One region of the Micromonospora sp. NPDC051196 genome, then DNA from elsewhere that is predicted to be linked to it. Evidence: riboswitches for the same ligand, from Rfam matches in the RefSeq annotation. Region 1 holds a riboswitch; the other holds the start of a gene.
The links. Region 1 has a riboswitch for thiamine pyrophosphate ahead of thiE (thiamine phosphate synthase). Riboswitches for the same ligand answer to the same signal wherever they lie in the genome.

Region 1 (4,170 bases):
CGCGTCGCAGCCCAACTCCATGGCCAGTGCCGCGTCGGAAGCGGTACCGATCCCGGCGTCCAGGATGACCGGCACCTCGACGCTCTGCCGGATCAGCCGGATGTGGTGCGGGTTGGACACCCCGAGCCCCGACCCGATCGGTGATCCCGCCGGCATCACCGCCGCGCAGCCAACATCCGCGAGCCGGCGGGCCAGGATCGGATCATCCGAGGTGTACGGCAGCACGGTGAAGCCGTCGGCGACGAGTTCCTCGGCGGCACGCAGCAGTTCCACCCCGTCGGGCAGCAGCGTCCGCTCGTCGCCGATCACCTCCAACTTGACCCAGTCGGTGTCGAACGCGTCGCGGGCCAGGTGCGCCACCTTGACCGCCTCCCCGGCCGTGTAGCAGCCGGCCGTGTTCGGCAGCAGCCGGACCCCGCACCGATCGAGCAGGTCCAGCAGGCCGCCCGAGCCGCCGGGCACGGTGTCCACCCGACGCAGGGCCAGGGTGACCATCTCGGTGCCGGACGCCCGGATCGCCTGTTCGAGCACGTGCAGGTTCGCCGCGCCACCGGTACCGAGGATCAGCCGCGACCCGAACCGGGTACCGCCGATCTCGAAGCCGTCGGAGTCCATCATGTTCACCCGCCCTGCGCGGCGCTGAGCACCTCGACCCGGTCGCCACCGCGCAGCACCGTCGCCGGCCAGCCGGTACGCGGCACCACCTCGCCGTTCACCGCCACCGCCACACCACGCTGCTGCGGCGTGACCTGCCGGACCAGTTCGGCGACCGTGGCACCGTCCGGCACGTCCCGCCCGACACCGTTCACCGTCAACTCCACCTGTCGTCCTCCTCGATGTCCGGAGCGAACCGGTCGGCCCGGAACGGGGTGAGCAGCGGGTCGTCCGCCCCCTCCCCGGTGATCAGGCCGGTGATCAGATCCGCGGTGACCGGGGTGAGTACGATCCCGTGCCGGTGGTGACCGGTGGCCGCCAGCACGTCCGGTCGGCCGGGCAGCGGCCCGAGGATCGGCGCGTTGTCCGGCGTACCCGGGCGCAGTCCGGCGACCGTCTCCACCAGGTCGTACTCGGCCAGCTCGGGCATCAGGTCGACGGCGGCACGCAGCAGCCGCAGCACCGCACCGGCGGATACCGCCACATCGGAGCGTTCCTCGACGGTGGCACCGACCACCACCTCACCGCACTCGCGCGGCACCAGGTAGACGTGCTCGCCGTCGGCGTACCCCCGGATGACGTGCCGGAAGCCCGGCGGACCGCCATCGGGGGTGCGCAGCCGCAGCACCTGGCCCTTCACCGGGCGGACCGGCAGCCCGGTCAGGGCGGCGGCACCGCAACCGGCGGCGACCACGGTCACCCCGCCGGTCAGCTCGGACACCTGCCCGACCGGTTCGGCGACCAGCACCGCGCCGGCCCGCTCGGCGGCGAGCCGAAGGGCCGGCACCAGCCGACGCGGGTCTACCTGGTGGTCGGTGGCGGCGAGCGCGCCGCCGCGGACCCGCGGGGCCAGCGCCGGTTCACACTCGCGCAGCTGGGAGGGGCGCAGCGGCGTGACCGGCAGCCCCAACCCCTGCTGGTACGCCCACAGCCGCCGCGCCTCGGCCAGATCGTCGGCGGTGAGCCCGACCATGAGCGTGCCCTCGGTCCGGTACCCGATGTCGAGGCCGCTGGCCTCGGTCAGCTCGGCGGCGAAGGTCGGCCAGCGCCGAGCGGACTCGGTGAGCAGCCCGGTCAGCTCGTGTTCGCCGAAGTACGCCTCGGCCACCGGCGCCAGCATCCCGGCGGCGACGTGCGAGGCACCCGAACCCGGGGCCGGGTCGTGCACCACGACGGGCAGCCCGCGAGCCGCGCACCGCCAAGCGATCGCCAACCCGATCGGTCCCGCCCCCACCACCGTCACCTGCGGTGCAAGGAAGGGCCCCTTGTTAACGCCTCCGGTATAGGAAGGGCCCCCCCTTAACACGTCAGCGCCCCGATCAGCTCGGCTGCGGCGTGGGCGGGGTCGGCGGCTCCGGAGAGCGCGCCGACCACCGCCACCCCGTACACGCCGGCGGACCGCAACCCAGGCACGTCCTCCGCCGTCACTCCCCCGATGGCGATCACCGGCACGGTGACCGCTTCGACCACCGCCTGGACGCCCGCCACGCCGATCGCCGGCGGCAGCCCGTCCTTCGTGGTGGTGGCGTGGCAGGGGCCCACGCCCAGATAGCTCGCTCCGGCAGCGACAGCTTCGGCGGCCGACACCGGTTCGCGCGCGGTGGCGCCCAGTACCGCCGTCCGGCCGAGCACCTGCCGCGCCGCCGCCACCGGCAGGTCGTCGGCGCCGACGTGCCCGCCGGCCGCACCCGTCGCCAGCGCCACATGCAACCGGTCGTTGACCAGGCAGGTGACGCCGTACGGCCGGCAGAGAGCCATCACCCGCCGGGTCAGCTCGTACGCCTCGCGGTCGGTCGCGTCGTCCTCGACCCGGACCTGGACGACCAGCTCGGGGTACGCCACCGGCAGGACGGCCGCGAGCACGGCGAGCGGATCCCGTCCGGGTCGGGTGTCGGTGACCAGATGCAGTCGTCCCAGGGACGGCACGGCAACACTCCTCCCTGCGCCGGCATTACCCGGATCAGGTTCGACGGTCGGGGGCTCGCAGCCCCCCTCTCAGCCCGGTACACCGGGCTCCCGTGGGTTCGTTGGGTGTCACCGTACGTGGTTTCGTCTGCTCCGCCAACCCCCGTCCTGCCCCACGAGCCGGGCCGGCGGCAGCCGCGTCAATCCGACTCGCTGAGATTCTGCGACCGAAAAACAGCCCGATATGCAGCGACTCATGCCAATTCCATAAGCCCTCGTTACCAATCCGTTACTTCAATGAGTCTTGCCCGACACCGATCGACGAACACAAATTGAGTGATCGGCTCAGTTCCTCGGCAGCCAGACCCTCACCGTCAGGTACGAGCGCTCGGACCGAACCGGAGTAGCCACCGCCGCCCGCTCCGACCCGTCCCACACGGAAAGAGGAGACTTTCGTGCCCCGAACCCGCCGTCGACGAGCAACGCTCGGCCCACTGACCGTGGCGCTACTCGCCCTCGTACTCGTGCTGGCCGGTGCGCCGGCTCCGATCACCGGCCCCGCAGCCGCCCAGGCCGCGGGCCGTACCGCTGCTGCCGCCGCCGACCCGTACTCCGTCCTGGTGTTCTCCAAGACCGCCGGGTTCCGCCACGACTCGATCCCGGCCGGCATCCGGGCGATCCAACAACTCGGCACCGCGAACAACTTCACCGTCGTCACCACAGAGGACGGCGGTGCCTTCACCGACGCCAACCTGGCCCGGTTCAAGGCGGTCATCTGGTTGTCGACCACCGGTGACGTGCTCAACGCCACTCAGCAGTCGGCCTTCGAGCGCTACATCCGCGCCGGTGGCGGATACGTCGGGGTGCACGCCGCCTCCGACACCGAGTACGACTGGGCCTGGTACGGCCAACTGGTCGGCGCCTACTTCAACAGCCACCCGGCGAACCAGACGGCGACCGTGAAGGTCGAGGACTACTCGCACGAGTCGACCCGGCACCTGCCGGAACGGTGGTCCCGTTACGACGAGTGGTACAACTTCCGCACCAACCCCCGCTCCCGCCAGGTACAGGTGCTGGCGTCGCTCGACGAGCGCAGCTACAGCCCCGGTAGCGGGGCGATGGGGCAGGACCACCCGATCGCCTGGTGCCAGAGCTACGACGGTGGCCGGTCCTGGTACACCGGCGGTGGGCACACCCAGGAGTCCTTCTCCGACGCGGCCTTCCTGCAACACCTGCTCGGTGGCATCCAGACCGCGGCCGGGGTGGTGCACTCCGACTGCGGTGCGGGCCGGGCCGCCAGCTTCGAAAAGGTGACGCTGGACAGCAACACCAGCAACCCGATGGAGTTGGACATCGCCGAAGACGGGCGGGTCTTCTACATCGAGCGCGACGGCCGCGTCCAGATCATCAAGCCGGACACCGGCCAGACCGTCACCGCACTGCGGCTGAGCGTCTTCGCCGGCAACGAGGACGGCCTGCTCGGCATTCGACTCGACCCCAACTTCGCCAGCAACGGATGGGTCTGGCTCTACTACGCCCCGAGCGCGGGCGGCTCCCGCAACTACCTGTCCCGGTTCACCGTCACCGGTGACACGATCAGCCCGTCGAGCG
Region 2 (4,170 bases), on a different contig from region 1:
TTGACCGGTCGCCCGTCGGCCGCGCAGCAGGACAGCACCATGCGGGCCAGAATGGGTCGGCCGTCCTCGCCGGTGGTGAGGAAGCCGGTCAACTGCACCCGCCGGTCGCCGATCGAGGCGCCCCGGTCGAACAGCGCCCGCGCCGCGTAGTCGAGGACGCTGACCGGTGCGGGATCCCCGTCGGGCAGCGGCGGGTAGTCCGACTGCTGCGGGGCGTTCAACGCGGTGCCGGCCTGGCTGGCCGCGTACGAGCCGAGGGCCGGCGGGGCGACCAGCAGCAGGCCGAGCACCGGCAGGATGAGCAGCCAGCCGACCCGCGGTTCGTGGTGGCCGTGCCCGTCGTGGTCGTCGACGGGTTCACGGGCGGTCGGGCGTAGCTCGTACCACAGGGTCATGATCGCGGCGACCACCAGCAACAGGCCGGCGGCGATCAGGAACGGTCGCAGCCCTTCCTTGACGTAGCGCAGGTAGAGATCGGTGAGGCTGGCCCGCAGCACCGCGCCGCCGAGCAGCAGCAGGACCACCGCCTGCGCCTGCCGGTTCACAACAGCACCGCCCCGACACCGGTGGCTACCAGCAGGGCCACCGCGAACGTGGTCGGCGCGAAGCGGAACGCGAACCGGCGACCGAAGACACCGGCCTGCATCGAGATCAGCTTGAGATCGACCATCGGTCCCACCACCAGGAAGACCAGTCGGGACGTGAGCGAGAACTGCGACAGCGAGGCCGCGACGAAGGCGTCCGCCTCGGAGCAGAGCGAGAGCAGCACCGCGAGTGCCGCCAACGCCAGGATGGACAGCCAGGCGTTGTCCGCGAGGGTCTGCAACCACCGTTCCGGCACCAGCACGTTGATGCTGGCGGCGGCCATCGCGCCGAGGACCAGGAACCCACCGGCGTGGGTGACGTCGTGCCGGACGGCGGCCCAGAAGGCCCGACCGCGGTGCGGGTCGTCCAACTCCGGTCGGCGCGGCATCCTGATCCACTCGGTGCGGCCGAGCCGCAGCCAGAGCCAACCCATCACCATGGCCACCACGAGGCTGGCGACGCCCCGGGCGAGGACCATCTCGGGATTGTTCGGGAAGGCGACCGCGGTGGCGGTCAGCACGATCGGGTTGACCGCCGGTGCGGCGAGCAGGAAGGCCAGCGCTGCGGCCGGGGTGACCCCCCGGCGGATCAGCGAGCCGGCGATCGGCACCGACCCGCACTCGCAGCCCGGCAGTACCACCCCGGCCGCACTGGCCGCCGGCACCGCCAGGGCCGGGTGCCGGGGCAGCGCCCGGGCCCAGAACGACCGGGGTACGAAGACCGCGATCACGGCCGAGAGCAGCACCCCGAAGACCAGGAACGGCACCGCCTGCACCATGATCGAGACGAACACGGTGGTCCAGGTCTGGAGGCGAGGGGTGTCCAGCGCGGCGGCGAGCGGATCCCGAAAGATGATCAGCAGGATCAGCAGGGCGGCCAGCACCTCCACCGAGCCGATCCGGTCGCCGAGCCATCGCCGGGGCGGCCCGGCACCGTCCGGCTGGGGCGGAGGCGCCTCGGTGGCGACGCCGGACGGACGGCCCTGTGGTTCACCGGCCGGCGCGGCGTGGTTCGTTTCTGTGCTCACCCTGTCGTCTCTTCGCCCTGGTGGTTCGGCGGGCTGAGATTACCGTCCGGGACCGGTGACGTCGATGGATGTCACGAAAGCGGGCGGGTCGGCGGGTCGACCCGTACCACCGTGCGGCGCCGACCCGGCCGCACCCGGCGTGACCTGCGTAGATCACATTGCCTGTTGATCTTTAAAGGTGTTAGCGTCGGCGAGACAACTTCACCTCCGACAGGGGAGCGCACAGCGCTGAGAGTGCGGGTTCGCCCGCAGACCCTCCGTACCTGATCTGGGTAATGCCAGCGCAGGGAGTTCGGTCCACCTCCAGCCCGCCACGGCCCGGCGCCGTCGGGCGCGGCGTGCGTCTTACCTGGTTCGACACGGACTGGGAGCAATCATGAGCCAACCAACCACCAACCGGTGGCGCACCATCGACATCGTCGTGGCGGCGGTGATCGCCGTCGGCTTCGGTGTGATCTTCTGGGCCTGGGGCGTGCTCTGGCGGGCCGTCGACCCGGCCTTCGCCTTCTTCCCGGCCAGCCAGGCCGTCATGTACGGCGTGTGGCTGGTCCCGGCGGTGCTCGGCGGGCTGGTGATCCGTAAGCCGGGCGCCGCGCTGTTCTGCGAGGCGGTCGCGGCGACAGTCAGCGCACTGCTGGGCTCGGAGTGGGGCGGTGTCACCATCGTCCAGGGCCTGATCCAGGGCCTCGGTGCGGAACTGGCCTTCGCAGCCTTCCGCTACCGCTCGTTCCGGTTGCCGACGGCGCTGCTGGCCGGCGCGATGACCGGCCTCGGTGCCGCGTTGTTCGACTTCTTCGCCTGGAACGCCGCGTACGAGCTGGTCAGCTACCGGATCCCGTACGCGTTGCTCACCGTGCTCAGCGCCGCCGTGGTCGCCGGTGCCGGCGGCTACGCCCTCACCAGGTCGCTGGCCCGCACCGGCGTCCTGGACCGCTTCCCCGCCGGCCGCGACCGCGCCCTCGTCTGACCCCCCGACCCTGTTGATCAAGAGGTTTGCGTCCGTCAATCCACGGTTTCTGGACGCAAACCTCTTGATCAACGCGACGATCGGCGGGCCACGGTGGGCGGGAAGGGGGCGGGGTGGGCGAGGTGTGGTTGCGGGGGTTCGGGTGGCGGCATGCCGGGCGGCGGGCCTGGGCGGTACGCGGGGTGGATCTGCGGGTACGGCGGGGGGAACGGGTGTTGCTGCTCGGGCCGTCCGGAGCCGGCAAGAGCACGTTGTTGGCCGCGTTGGCGGGGCTGCTGCCCGAGGACTCCGGTGAGCAGGAAGGCACCATCGAGATCGACGGGCGGCCCCCGACCGAAGCCCGCGAACGGGTCGGCATCGTCTTCCAGGATCCGCAGTCCCAACTCGTCATGGCCCGCAGCGGCGACGACGTGGCGTTCGGGCTGGAGAACCGGGGTGTGCCGGCCGCGCAGATCTGGCCCCGGGTCGACGAGGCGTTGCACCGGGTCGGGTTCCCGTACCACCGGGACCGCCCCACGGCGGCGCTCTCCGGCGGTGAGCAGCAGCGGCTCGCCCTGGCCGGTGCGCTCGCGCTGCGCCCCGACCTGCTGCTGCTCGACGAGCCCACCGCCAACCTCGACCCGGCCGGGGCGGACCTGGTCCGCGCCGCGATCGCCCGCGCGGTCCACGACGACACCACACTCATCCTGGTCGAGCACCGGATCGCCGATGCGCTGACGCTGGTGGACCGGGTGGTGGTGCTCGAACCCGGCGGCGGCGTGCGCGCCGACGGCCCGCCGGAGGCCGTCTTCGCCGCGCACGGCGACGCCCTCGCCGCCGACGGGGTCTGGGTGCCGGGCCGGGAATTCCCGCCGCGCCCGGCCGCCGCCCCGGCCGCCGAGGTGCTGCTCACCGCCGACCGGCTCGGCCAGCCGCCCCGGCTGGCCCCCACCGACCTGACCGTACGCGCCGGCGAGGCCCTCGCCGTGCTCGGTCCCAACGGCGCCGGCAAGTCCACCCTCGCGTTGCTGCTCGGCGGGCTGCTCAAGCCGGGCACCGGGCGGTTGTCGGCCAGCACCGACCTGGCCGGGTCCGACGCCCGCACGCCACCGCACCGGTGGCGGGCACCGGCACTGGCCCGTCGGATCGGCTCGGTGTTCCAGGACCCGGAACACCAGTTCGTCACCAGTACGGTCTTCGACGAACTGGCGCTCGGCCCCCGGCGTACCGGCGCCACCGAGGCGGCGGTACGCCGGCGCGTCGACGACCTGCTGCACCGGCTGCGGCTGAACAAGCTGGCGGGGGCGAACCCGTACACCCTCTCCGGCGGCGAGGCGCGGCGGCTGAGCGTGGCCACCGCCCTGGCCACCGCGCCCCGGCTGTTGATCTGCGACGAGCCCACCTTCGGGCAGGACCGGCGGACCTGGCGGGAGTTGGTGGACCTCTTCGCGGAACTGCGCGACGCCGGCCACGGCCTGGTGACGGTCACCCACGATGCCGACTTCGTGGCCGCGCTGGCCGACCGCACCGTGACGCTGCGACCCGTATCGCGAGGCGGCGATGGCCAGAGTGAGCGCGCCGACTCACCGACCCGCCAGCCGGATGACGGAAG

Region 2: another riboswitch for thiamine pyrophosphate. It lies ahead of AB0M35_RS22860 (ECF transporter S component); the one in region 1 lies ahead of thiE (thiamine phosphate synthase).

The regions. Positions count from the first base shown of each region.
Region 1 covers NZ_JBFBAY010000003.1:213,973-218,142, forward strand. Annotated here, with positions in the region: gene AB0M35_RS09280 (thiazole synthase) at 1-615, opposite strand, end outside; gene thiS (sulfur carrier protein ThiS) at 621-821, opposite strand; gene thiO (glycine oxidase ThiO) at 812-1,897, opposite strand; gene thiE (thiamine phosphate synthase) at 1,954-2,580, opposite strand; TPP riboswitch at 2,575-2,684, opposite strand; gene AB0M35_RS09300 (ThuA domain-containing protein) at 3,015-4,170, shown strand, end outside.
Region 2 covers NZ_JBFBAY010000013.1:64,858-69,027, reverse strand. Annotated here, with positions in the region: gene AB0M35_RS22870 (TIGR03943 family protein) at 1-545, opposite strand, end outside; gene AB0M35_RS22865 (permease) at 542-1,483, opposite strand; TPP riboswitch at 1,815-1,920, shown strand; gene AB0M35_RS22860 (ECF transporter S component) at 1,989-2,579, shown strand; gene AB0M35_RS22855 (ABC transporter ATP-binding protein) at 2,693-4,170, shown strand, end outside.